DNA from 2 places in the Micromonospora sp. NPDC049559 genome. Region 2 is predicted to be linked to the other one. Evidence: riboswitches for the same ligand, from Rfam matches in the RefSeq annotation. Region 2 holds a riboswitch; the other holds the start of a gene.

Region 1 (6,267 bases), on a different contig from region 2:
CTCGTCGACGAGAGTCACGCCCAGCTTCTCGACGACCGCCGCACCCTCCAGGCCGTCGAGGCCGCGCTCCGCGACCTCGAACCGGTGCCGCAGGAGCGCGGCGACACGTTCGTCGGTCCCCTGTCGCGGCGGCTCGGCATCCGCCCGGCGACCCTGCGCAAGTGGGAACGGGCCGGCGTGGTCCAGCCGCGCCGCGACCCACGGACGGGCTACCGGATCTACAGCGCGGCCGACGTGCGCGACGCCCGGCTTGCCCACCAGCTCAGACGGGGCGGCTATCTGCTGGAGCAGATCGCCCCGCTGATCGCCCAGGTCCGCTCGGCCGGAGGCGTCGCGCCGCTGGAGTCGGCGCTGCGGGACTGGCACGCCCGCCTCTCGGCCCGCGGCCGCGCCATGCTCACCGGCGCCGCCGCGCTGGAGGCGTACCTCGATCGCCGCTCGGCGCGGCCCGCCGCGCCGAGCGCCGACACCACCGCCCCGCCAGGCCCGGATCCGGTCCGGTCGTCGGGTGGTTACCGCTGACCGTCGCCCTCGTCCCGCGCGGCCTGGCCTGCTCGAACGCCGGCTCAGGCAGGACCGGCTACCCGCCGAGCGTGGCGAGTTCCCGGGCGAGGTTGGCGCGGGCCGCCGCCTCCCGGTCGGCGGCGAGCGCCGGTACGCGGTACAGCGCGGGCAGGGCGAGCAGTTGTCGCAGCACCTCGGCGCGTCCGGCCCGGAACGCCGGTTCCGGCACGTGCCGGTACTCGCGCCGGATCGCCTCGGCGTACCGGTCGTACTCCGGGGCCGGGGCGGCCAGGATCGCGAGGTCGGCGTCGCAGAGCAGCTCCCCGTCGCGATCCCCGGGCTCGACGCGGTGACGCGCGGTGAGCAGCACCAACCGCCGTACCTCGGTCACCGCCGCCTCGGGCAGCCCGACCCCGGACAGGAGCGTGGCCGCGAGCGCGGCGCTCTCCCGCTCGTTGCGGTCGCCCGGCGCCCGCGGGTCGTAGACCGCGTCGTGGCACCACGCGGCGAGCCGGACCAGGTCCGGCCGGGCCGCCCAGGCCGCCTGCGCGTCCACCACGGACAGCACGCCGGTCAGGTGCGTGATCGTGTGGTACCGCCGGTGCGGCTCACGCCAGCGCCGGAGCAGCTCGGTACCGGCCGCGTGCACCGCCGTCCCGTCCGTCGCACCAGCACCGGTGACCGTTGCCCGCCACTGCTCGATCAGGCTTCCCACGCCGACCAGTCTGCCCCGCCGGCCACCGTGGACGGTACGCCGTACCGATTCTCCCGGACTGATGGGCGGTCCGCCTTTTCAAGGTGTCCCGCGCGGGTACTCCGCGCCATGCCCGCAGAATCGGACCACCGGGAGGAAGGGAGCGACCGGGAGGAAGACCGCGATCGGGAGCGTGACCGGGCGAAAGACCGCGACCTGGAGCGTGACCGGGCGAAAGACCGCGACCTGGAGCGTGACCGGGCGGAGGACCGCGACCTGGCGGAACAGGCTGACCTGGAGGAAGCGACCTCGGGCCGGGAAAAAGAGACCCGCCGTGCGGACGGCGTTGGGCGCCAGGACGGGGCCGGGCGTCAGGACGGGGCTGGGCGTCAGGACCGGGCCGACCGGGGCACGGTGCACGTCGACGGAATCAACCTGCCCCGGCCCGAGCACGGCCGGCCCGTCGGGCAGCTGATCTCCGAGGTCCGCCGCCGGTCCGGGCCGACGGTTCGCGAGCGCTTCCACCGGGTCCGCTTCAACCTGGTGCTGGCGCTCCAGGCGGGTATCGCCGCCGCCCTGGCCTGGGTCATCGCGACCGATTTGATCGGCAACCCGGACCCGGTCTTCGCCCCGATCTCGGCCGTCGGCACGCTGGCCTCCTCGGTGGGCCAGCGCTTCCGCCGTACCGTCGAGCTGATCCTCGGCGTCGCCCTCGGGATCGGGGTCGGTGACCTCCTGATCCTGATCTTCGGCTCCGGACCGTGGCAGCTCGCGCTGATCGTGTCGCTGGCCATCATGGTGACGATCTTCGTGGGCGGCAATCCGGCGGTGGTCAGCCAGGTGGCGTCGACCGCGGTACTGCTCGGCACGGTCCATCCGAAGTCCTCGCCGGAACTGTCGCGCGTCATCGACGCGCTGATCGGGGGCGGGGTCGCGCTGCTCGTGGTCGGGCTGCTCCTGCCGCTCAACCCGCTGCGCGTGGTGGACCGGGCGGCCCGGCCGGCGCTGGACACCCTGGCGGAGGAGCTGGCGGTGACCGCGCAGGCCCTGGCGAACAAGGACCCGCAGCGCGCCCAGGCGGCGCTCGACCGGCTGCGCGAGGTGGAGACGCACATGGACGCGCTGGCGGAGGCGCTGGAGGGCGGCCGGGAGACGGTGACGCTGGCGCCCGTACGCTGGCGCGGCAAGGGGGCGCTGGTCCAGTACGTGGAGAGCGCCGAGTACATCGACCACGCCGTGCACAACAGCGGCACACTGGTCCGGCGCTCGGTGACCGTACTGGAGGACGGGGAACCGGTCCCGCCGTCGCTGCCGCTGGCCGTGAGCCAACTGGCCGACGCGGTACGCCAGCTGCTCCAGGAACTGGGCACCGGGCTGGAGCCGGTGGGTGCCCGCGAGCGGGCGCTCCGCGCCGTCAACGAGGCCGGGCGGGCGTACGCCGAGGGGGTCGGCTTCTCCGGCAGCGTGGTCGTCGCCCAGGTCCGTACCACCGCCAGTGACCTGCTCCGGGCCACCGGTATCGAGAAGGACGAGTCGAACCGCCTGGTCCGTCGCGCGGTGGGGCGGGTGGCCCGCAACGCCCCCGAGGCCTCGCCGCAGCCGCCCGCCGCCGCCTAGCGCCCGCCGTCCCTGCCGCAGCCGGTCCGGGCCGCCCCCGCGTGGCTGGGCTGCCCCGCGTGGCTGGGCTGCCCCGCGTGGCTGGGCTGCCCCGCGTGGCTGGGCTGCCCCGCGTGGCCTGGCTGCCCCGCGCGGGCGGGTGTGGCCGCGCCGCGCGGCGGGGCGAGGTAGCGCGGAGCGGGCGAGCAGCCGGCTACCGCACCAGCGTGTCGAGCGCGTCGACCAGCCGGTCGACGTGCTCGACGGTGCTGCCCAGCCCGATGCTGGCGCGCAGCGCGGTCGGCGGCAGGTCGTCGCGTCCGGCGCGCTGGGCGGCCTCGGCCAGCAGACGCCGGGCCAGCGGGTGCGCGCAGAAGAGGCCGTCGCGCAGCCCGATCCCGTGCTCGCGGCCGAGCACGGCGGCCACCTCGGACGAGTCCCGGCCGGCCACCACGAACGACACGATGCCCACCCGGGGCGCGTCGGCGTCGAAGGTACGCAGCTCCACGACGCCCGGCAGCTCGGCGAGGCCGGTACGCAGGCGGGCCAGCAGGGCCTGCTCCCGGTCGTGCAGCACGGTCCGGTCCGCGCTCTCGAGCGCGCCACAGACCGCCGCGAGCGCCACCGCGCCGAAGAGGTTCGGGGTACCGGCCTCGTGCCGCGCGGGCCCGGCCGCCCACCGTACGTCGTGCGTGGCGGCGCCGACGTGCGCGGTGGCCCCGCCCCCGGCGAGGTACGGCTCGGCCGCGTCCAGCCAGTCCCCGCGCCCGATCAGCGCGCCGGCCCCGAACGGCGCGTAGAGCTTGTGCCCGGAAACGGCGACGTAGTCCAGTTCGAGTTCGCCGAGGTTCACCGGCGCGTGCGGCGCGAGCTGCGCCGCGTCGACCGCGATCCGGGCGCCGTGCCGGTGGGCGACCAGCGCCAGCTCGGCCACGGGCCAGCGTTCGCCGGTGACGTTGCTGGCCCCGGTCACCGCCACCAGGATCGGCGCGCCGGCGTCCCCGTCGCGCCGCAGCTCCCGCAGCGCCGCGTCGACGGCCCGTACCGCGCCGGCCGGGCTGGCCGGTACCGGCAGCCGGACCACTCCGGCCGGCCAGGGCAGCAGGTTGGCGTGGTGCTCCCCGGCGAAGGTGACCACCGTCGTGCCGGTCGGCAGCGCCCGGGCCAGCAGGTTCAGCGCGTCGGTGGTGTTGCGCGTGAAGATCACGTGATCGTCGGCGCGGGCGCCGAGGAAGTCACCGACCGTCTGGCGGGCCGACTCGTAGGCGAGCGTGGAGCGCTGGGAGAGGGCGCCGGCGCCCCGGTGCACGCTGCCGTACCAGGGGAGCAGCTCCGCCACGGCGTCGGCCGCGACGCGGGCGCAGGGCGCGGTGGCGGCGTAGTCGAGGTTGATCTGACCCGGCACGCCGAGCACGTCGAGCCGGTCGGGGTGCTCGCCGCCCGGCGCGGCGGACGGGGCGACCGACCCGGGGTCGGCCGGGTGGGTGGACACGGCGTCGGCCGAGGTGGAGGGCGCGACCGGCCAGGCCGGGACGGGCACCGTCGGCCGGCCGGGCGCCCGTACCGGCACGGACGCCGCGGGCCGGCCGGGAGCCGGCGGGACCGGCACGGAGGCCGGCGCCGGGAGCGGCGCGAGAACGTCGGCGGTGACCGGCCGGGAGACGAGCGGCGCGGCGGTCGCCGGCGTCGTGCCGGCCGGCGAACAGGCGCTGGCGGTCTGGGAGTCGAGGGCAGAGCGCATGAGGAGTGACCTCCGGCAGTCCGGGGACCCCGGTGATCAGGAGGCGGGGCCCGCGCTTGCCCAGCACACGGATCGGGCTGGGCCCGGTCATCACCCGGGGCACCCCACCGCGAACCTCGACGAGGGTTGCCGGCCAGCAAGCCGGGGCTTCGACCCCACCCGCGAAGATCGCGTGCGTGGCCGTTGGTCGCTGGCACTCGTGACCTGCCGGGATCATAACCAGGTCGCATGGCCGGGGACCAGTGGGGGGCTGGTGGCTACGCTGACCGCATGGCCGACACCCCGTCCGGCGGAGCCTCGCACCCGCCGTCGCCGCCCTCCCCCGCCGGTCCGCCGTCCGCGGGCCCGGCGCCCGGTCTGCCCGGCCCTGACGGCGCGCCCGGCGCTGGCCTGCCGGGTCCCGGCCCGACCAGCCCCGTCGGCCCGGCCGTGGCCGGCCCTGGCCTGCCGGGTCCCGGCCCGACCAGCTCGGGTCTGCCCGGCTCTGCCCCCACCGCACCGGGTCTGCCCGGTCCGGTCGGCGGCGGGCAGCCGGGATGGCCACTCGGGGTGCCCGTGGTCAGGCGGCGGCCGGCCTGGCGCCGCGCGCTGGTGCTGGGCGCCGCGATCCTGGTGATCGCCGGTTCCGCGGTGACCATGGCGTTCCAGTTGGGTGACCGGCTCGGCACCGAGGCGCTGCTGGTCGGGTTGATCGCCGCGATCGTGCCGGTGCCGGTGCTGGTCGCGTGCTTCCTCTGGCTCGACCGGTACGAGCCGGAGCCGGTCAAGTACCTGATCTTCTGCTTCGGCTGGGGCGCCGCCGTGGCCACGCTGACCGCGTCCCACGTGAACGGCTTCGCCGCCGACCTGTTCCAGTCCTGGGGCCTGCCCGACGCCCTGGTGGCGGTGCTGGTGGCGCCCTTCATCGAGGAGCTGATGAAGGCGCTCGGCCCGATCCTGCTGCTGGTCGGCCGCCGCCGGGAGTGGTCCGGCATCACCGATGGCATCGTCTACTGTGGCCTGTCGGCGGTCGGCTTCGCCATGGTGGAGAACATTCTCTACCTGGGCGGGTACGGCTACGCCGCCGGCGCCGAACAGTACGGACCGGCCACCGGCGTACAGAACGTCTTCGGGATCTTCATCGTGCGGGTGCTCTTCAGCGCCTTCGCCCACCCGCTCTTCACCTCGATGACGGGCGTGGGACTCGGCATCGCCGCCCGTACCGCCGACCGGCGGGTGCGCGTGCTCGCCCCGCTGGCCGGCCTGCTGCTCGCGATGATGCTGCACGGCACCTGGAACTTCACGCCGTCGCTCGCCGAGGCGACCGGCAAGACCATCATCGTGCTCTACGGGTACGTCGGGTTCATGGTGCCGGTCTTCTTCGGCGTACTGGGCCTGGCGATCTGGCTGCGGGGCTGGGAGGGGCGGCTGGTCGAGCGCATCCTGCCCGACTACGTCCGGGCCGGCTGGCTCACCCCGCCCGAGGTCGCCTCGCTGGGCAGCCTCGGGCGTCGGCACTCGGCCCGGCGCTGGGCCCGGCGGGTCGCCGGCGACGCGGGCGCGCGGGCGATGCGGGGCTACCAGTTCTCGGCGACCCGGTTGGCGCTGCTGCGCGACGGGATCCGGCGCGGGTTGGACGCCCGACCGGCGGACCTGGCCCGCGCGGTCGAGGAGGAGCGGCGCCTGCTCCAGGAGATCGCCGCGTATCGGCAGGTCTTCGTCGGGAAGGACCCGCAGGCCCCGGTGGGCGTCT
Region 2 (6,267 bases):
CGGCTGGCGAGCCGTTGCGGGTCGGCACCTATCCCGACGCCCGCTCCTACTGGGACGGCAGTAACGCCGGTCCGCGCCTCACCCTGGACGGGCCAAGAGGGTCCTGCCCGGGAGAGCACGGCACCTTCACGATCCGGCAGCTGAGGTTCGCGCCCGACGGCTCGGTCGCCCTGCTCGACCTCGCCTTCACCCGGGTCTGCGAGTATCCGGGCGGTAACGATCCGACCACCGGAGAGGTGATCCTCAACATTCCGGGACCGCCTCCGTTCACCCTCGCCCTCACGGCGGACCGGGCCGACCTGATACGGGACAAGTCCTGGTACCGCACCGGCATCCAGGAGGTACGGGTGGGCGGCACCGTCACCTGCTCCGGCGAGGCTTGGATGATCGTCACGGGCACCCTCACCCAGGAGCCGGAGGGCCAGCCGCTGGTCGGCCACTTCGGGGTGCCGGTGAGCTGCGCGGCCGGCGAGGTGACGCCCTGGTCGGAGACGGTGGTGTGGTACGAGGCCACGGACCGGGACTTCGCGCCGGGCGCCGCCACCCTCACGGCGCACACCACGATCGTCGATCCGGTGTACCTGAACACCGTGACCGCCGAGACGACGTCGACCGTGCGACTGCGCCTGCCCGAGACGCCCGCCATCCCGCGCCGGACGAGGTGAGCTGACTCCGGGCCGCCACAGCCGTTCGCCGCACCGTACGCCGCGCGGTCGCGGAGCGTACCGGGGTGCTCGACGCTGCGGGATGGCTCACACCTCGGGAACCTCTCGCCTCGGAGCCGGGGCGTCACCGTAGACTCGTGGTCACAACTGAATACCTCATCCAGAGGGGCTGAGGGATACGGCCCGACGACGCCCCGGCAACCACTCCACAGGGAGCAGGTGCCAATTCCGTCCCCACCGCAGAGCGCGGCTTCCGGGGAAAGATGAGAGGACGGCCCTCGCCATGACGTCGACCATCGACGCGACGACCACCACCGCGACCACCAGCCCCAGCCCCGCGCGCGCCCTCGTCTGTCGCGGCTGCGGTGCGGAATACCCCCTCATCGCCCAGCACGCCTGTTTCGAGTGTTTCGGTCCGCTGGAGGTCGCCTACGACCCGGCCGCGCTCGCCCGGGTCACCCGCGCCGAGATCGAGGCCGGTCCGCGGAGCATCTGGCGGTACGCCGCGCTGCTTCCGACCGGGCAGGACCCGGCCGGCCGGGTCACCCTCGACCCCGGGCTGACCCCGCTGGTCGCGGCCCCGAACCTCGCCGCCGAACTGGGCATCCGGGCCCCGCTCTGGGTCAAGGACGACAGCGCCAACCCGACCCACTCGTTCAAGGACCGGGTGGTCTCGGTGGCCCTCACCGCCGCGCGTGGCCTCGGCTTCACCCGCTTCGCCTGCGCCTCGACCGGCAACCTCGCCAACTCCGTGGCCGCCCACGCCGCCCGCGCCGGGGCGCCCTCGATCGTCTTCGTGCCGAGCGACCTGGAGCAGGGCAAGGTCGTCACCACCGCGGTCTACGGCGGCGACCTGGTCGCCATCGACGGCTCGTACGACGACGTGAACCGGCTCTGCGGCGAACTGGTCGAGACGGACGAGTTCGAGGACACCGCGTTCGTGAACGTGAACGTGCGCCCCTACTACGCCGAGGGCTCCAAGACGCTCGGCTACGAGGTGGCCGAGCAGCTCGGCTGGCGGATTCCCGAGCAGGTGGTGATCCCGATGGCCAGCGGCGAGCTGCTGACCAAGATTGACAAGGCGTTCAGCGAACTGGTCGAGATCGGCCTCGTCGAGGCGCCGGCGAACGGCTGGCGGGTCTTCGGCGCCCAGTCCGCCGGGTGCAACCCGATCGCCGTCGCGCTGCACGCCGGCACCGACGTCATCACGCCGGTCCGGCCCACCGGCATCGCCAAGTCGCTCAACATCGGCGACCCCGCGGCCGGCATCTACGCCATCGAGGCGGTGCGCCGTACCGGGGGCTGGATGGAGTACGTCGACGACGACGAGATCCGCGAGGGCATCCGCCTGCTGGCGCGTACCACCGGGGTCTTCGCCGAGACGGCGGGCGGGGTCACCACGGCGGTGCTGCGCAAGCTGGTCGAGAGCGGCAAGCTCGACCCCGACGCCGAGACCGTCGTCTTCAACACCGGCGAGGGGTTGAAGACCATCGACGCGGTGGCGACCCAGGTCGGACCGACGTACCGGATCAAGCCCTCGCTGCGTGCGGCCCGGGACGCGGGCCTGCTCGGCTGAGAGCGAGCACGCTCGGCCGGGCGGGGCGGCTCCCCCGGCCGGGCGGCGAAGGCGTGGGCGCTGCGGCCCGTAGTCGCCGATTTGCCGTGCGTAGGAAAAACACGCCTGCGGGGGCTTGACGTCGAAACGTGCACGACGCAAGATGCTCCGTGCGGGAGGGCGTGTCGCCGTAGACTTTTCAAGCTCTTACGTCCCAACGCCGGAGGCGTTGTGCGATCGTCCCTCCCGACCAAAAATCTCCCTGCCCCGAAAAACCATTCGCGCGACGCGGAGCGGGCCGGCACGCTCGGGGCATGGATATAGTCCTGGTCCGCCTCGATGCCCGCGACGACGAGTCCGTCGAGCGGGCGTACCGAATAGTCGCGGCGAGCGACGCCGCCGAGGGGGCCGACTTCCCGCCGCAGGAGCGGACCCGTTTCGTCGGCGGGTTGCGGCATCCGATGCCCGGCAGGCATACCGAGCGGGTGCTGGCGTACCGCGACGGGGTGCCCGTTGGCTATCTCTCGGCGGGGCTCCCGCAATTGGACAATCTGGACAACGTGAGCGTGGAGCTGTACGTACACCCGGACCACCGGCGGCGCGGGGTCGGCCGCGCGCTGTACCAGGAACTCCTCCGGCTGGCCGGCGAGCACCGGCGCAAGCGGATCTCCGGCGCCACCGTCGAGGCGCTGCCCGGCGGACCGGCGCGTACCGGCGCGGGCTCGGCCTTCGCCGCCGCGATGGGCGCGCGGCCGGTCCTGCCCGAGGTGCGGCGCCGGCTGGACGTGACCGCGCTCGACCAGTCGGCCCTGGACCGCCTGCACGGCGTCGCCCGGGCCGCCTCAACGGGGTACTCGCCGGTGCGCTGGCACGGACCCACCCCGGAGGAGTACGTCGCCGACGTCGCCTACCTCGACGGCCGGCTGATCGAGGACGCGCCCCTGGGCGACCTCGAATGGGAGCCGGAGAAGGTGGACTCGGCGCGGGTACGCCGGACCGAGGCCGCCCTCGCGGCACGCGGCCGACGCACCTACCACTGCGGCGCCCGCCACGACGCCTCCGGCCGGCTGGTCGCCTGGACGATGCTGGAATTCGACGCGGCGCCTGTGTGGCACGCGTACCAGCAGATCACCATCGTCGACCCGGAGCACCGGGGGCACCGGCTCGGCGCCCTCGTCAAGATCGAAAACCTGCGGTACGCCCTGACGCACGAGCCCGACCTGCGGGTGATCGACACCTGGAACGCGGCGGTGAACGACCACATGATCTCGATCAACGAGGCGCTGGGGTTCCGCCCGGTCGACGCGTGGCACAACTGGCAGCTGACGATCTGAGCACCGGCTGCGGCATGATGTCGGGATGACGGAGACCCCGCATCCCCTGTACGCCAAGCACGCCGACACCCTCACCCGGGCGCTCAGCGCGATCGCCGAGCGCGCCTACTGGTCGGCCTACCCCGAGTCGCCCAGCCCCCGGGTGTACGGCGAGACCGCCGCCGCCGAGGGCGAGGCCGCCTTCCGGTCCTACCTGGACGCGGACTTCCCGCTCGACCAGCCCGGCACCACCGACCGGGTCGCCACCGAGCGGAGCCCCTTCGGTGTCGAGCTGGGCGTGCGCTACCCGCACGGCGAGGTCGACGCGCTGGTGGCCGCGGCCACCGCCGCGCTGCCCGCCTGGCGGGACGCGGGCCCGCAGACCCGGCTGGGCGTCTGCCTGGAGATCCTGGCCCGGCTGCACGCCCACGTCTTCGAGCTGGCCAACGCCGTGCAGTTCACCAGCGGCCAGGCCTTCGTCATGGCGTTCCAGGCCGGCGGCGCGCACGCGCTGGACCGGGCGCTGGAGGCGCTCGCGTACGCGTACGCCGAGATGACCCGGCACCCGGCCCGGGCCGAGTGGGAGAAGCCGGCCGGCAAGGGCGACCCGCTACGGATGACCAAGACCTTCCACGTGGTACCGCGCGGGATCGGGCTCGTCATCGGCTGCAACACGTTCCCGACCTGGAACTCGTACCCGGGTCTCTTCGCCTCGCTGGCCACCGGCAACCCGGTGATCGTCAAGCCGCATCCGGGCGCCGTGCTGCCGCTCGCGATCACGGTCCGCTACGCGCGGGAGGTACTCGCCGAGGCCGGCTTCGATCCGAACCTGGTGCTGCTCGCCGCCGAGGCGCCGGGCGAACGGATCGCCTCCACCCTGGCGCTGCGTCCCGAGGTACGCATCGTCGACTTCACGGGCTCGACGGAGTACGGCGACTGGCTGGAGGCCAACGCCCGCCAGGCCGCCGTCTACACCGAGAAGGCCGGCGTCAACACCGTGGTCGTCGACTCCACGTCCGACTTCGCCGGAATGTGCCGCAACATCGGGTTCTCGCTGGTCCTCTACAGCGGGCAGATGTGCACCACCCCGCAGAACATCCTGGTGCCGGCCGACGGAATCGAGACCGACCAGGGACACAAGAGCTTCGACGAGGTGGCGGCCGGCATCGCGGGCGCCGTCGGCAAGCTCACCGCCGATCCGGCCCGCGCGGTCGAGCTGACCGGCGCCATCGTCAACGACGGCGTGCTCGCCCGGTTGGCCGAGGTCACCGGGACGGGCGAGGCGGTACTGGAGTCGCGCGCGCTGGAGCACCCGGCGCACCCGGACGCGGTCGTCCGTACGCCGACGATCGTCCGGCTCGGCGCCGACGCCACCACCACGTACGGTCGCGAGTGGTTCGGGCCGATCTCGTTCGTGATCGCGACCGACTCCACCGAGCAGAGCCTGGAGATCTTCCGTACGACCGTGGGGGAGCGCGGTGCCCTCACCGCCTCCGTCTACTCCAGCGACGAGAAGGTGCTGGACGCGGCCGAGGCGGCGGCGCTGGACGCCGGGGTGCACCTCTCCTGCAACCTGACCGGCGGCGTCTTCGTGAACCAGTCCGCCGCGTTCTCGGACTTCCACGCCAGCGGCGCCAACCCGGCGGCCAACGCGGCCCTGACCGACGGGGCGTACGTCGCCAACCGGTTCCGCATCGTGCAGTCCCGGCGCCACGCCTGATCGCCAGCGCACACCTGATCGCCAGCGGTAAGGGGCCCCTCCCGGCGGGAGCGGCCCCGGTCGCGCGCGCTGTTGCGCGCTGTCGCGCGGGAGTGCCCCGCTGTCCCGCCGCACGGATCCGGCGGGGCGCGGTGCCGGCGGGGTACCGTGCGGGCGGGGACAGCGCCGGCGGGGCACGGTGCCGGCGGGGGACGGCCTGCGCCTACGCGCGGCGGCGCATCTGCAGCTCGGTCAGTACGGGCACGTTCGGGTGCGGCGCCCGCACGCCGGTGTCGACGAAGCCGAGCCGCTCGTACGCCCGTACCGCGCGGTCGTTGCCGACGACCACCTCCAGCAGCAGCTCCGGCCGTCCGGCCGCCCGGGACCACGCCGCCACCGCGTCGACCAGCTCGCCGAGCAGGCCCCGGCCCCGCCAGGACGGGGTGAGGTAGACCGCGAAGATCACGGTCAGTGCGGGCTCCTCCGGCGCGGCGATGCCGCCGGCGTGGCCGACGAACCGCCCGTCCGCCTCCGCGACGAACTGCGCGCAGGCGATGCCGATGGAGTTGCGCGCGATCCGGGCCGCGTACTCGGCGTGCGGCCGGGCCGCCGCGTCCGCGAGCGTCTCCAGGAAGGCGAGCGGGGAGTCGGCGAGCATTTCGAGCCGTAACGCCCGCATCCGGGCCGCGTCGGCCGGACGGACGCGACGCACGGTGGCGCCGTCACCGGCCGGTGCGCATTGGCCGGGCTCGGCGGCGACGAGGGGCCGCGCAGGGATCATGTGGCATGCCTACCGGGTCGCGCCGCGCTCCGGCAAGCCGATTGCCGGGCCGACCGCGACACATTCCGACGGGCGAGGCGTACCGCGGCGCGGGCGACGCCGGGGGTGCCGCCTCGCTTCGGTCGGGGGGTCGCCGTCCCCCGGATGTACGGGCACCGGCAATGGTCGCGCGTGGGCGTCCGAGGGAACGGAACCGGGCACCCCGGGCAAAGACGTGCGCCGATGAAGAAAAGATCAAATGCCCAGTCGGGACG

The links. A riboswitch is a leader RNA that binds a small molecule or an ion and turns the genes downstream of it on or off. The one in region 2 is predicted to bind S-adenosylmethionine.
Region 1: it holds a riboswitch for S-adenosylmethionine, as region 2 does, so the genes downstream of both, AB0J86_RS28795 (aminotransferase class V-fold PLP-dependent enzyme) here and thrC (threonine synthase) in region 2, are expected to answer to the same signal.

The regions. Positions count from the first base shown of each region.
Region 1 is NZ_JBFAPK010000033.1:12,060-18,326, forward strand. It holds gene AB0J86_RS28780 (TioE family transcriptional regulator) at 1-522, shown strand, start outside; gene AB0J86_RS28785 (metal-dependent phosphohydrolase) at 581-1,219, opposite strand; gene AB0J86_RS28790 (FUSC family protein) at 1,328-2,815, shown strand; gene AB0J86_RS28795 (aminotransferase class V-fold PLP-dependent enzyme) at 3,009-4,535, opposite strand; SAM riboswitch class IV at 4,583-4,740, opposite strand; gene AB0J86_RS28800 (PrsW family intramembrane metalloprotease) at 4,806-6,267, shown strand, end outside.
Region 2 is NZ_JBFAPK010000067.1:10,921-17,187, forward strand. It holds gene AB0J86_RS38125 (hypothetical protein) at 1-665, shown strand, start outside; SAM riboswitch class I at 819-935, shown strand; gene thrC (threonine synthase) at 949-2,241, shown strand; gene AB0J86_RS38135 (GNAT family N-acetyltransferase) at 2,535-3,554, shown strand; gene paaN (phenylacetic acid degradation protein PaaN) at 3,580-5,253, shown strand; gene AB0J86_RS38145 (GNAT family N-acetyltransferase) at 5,456-6,013, opposite strand.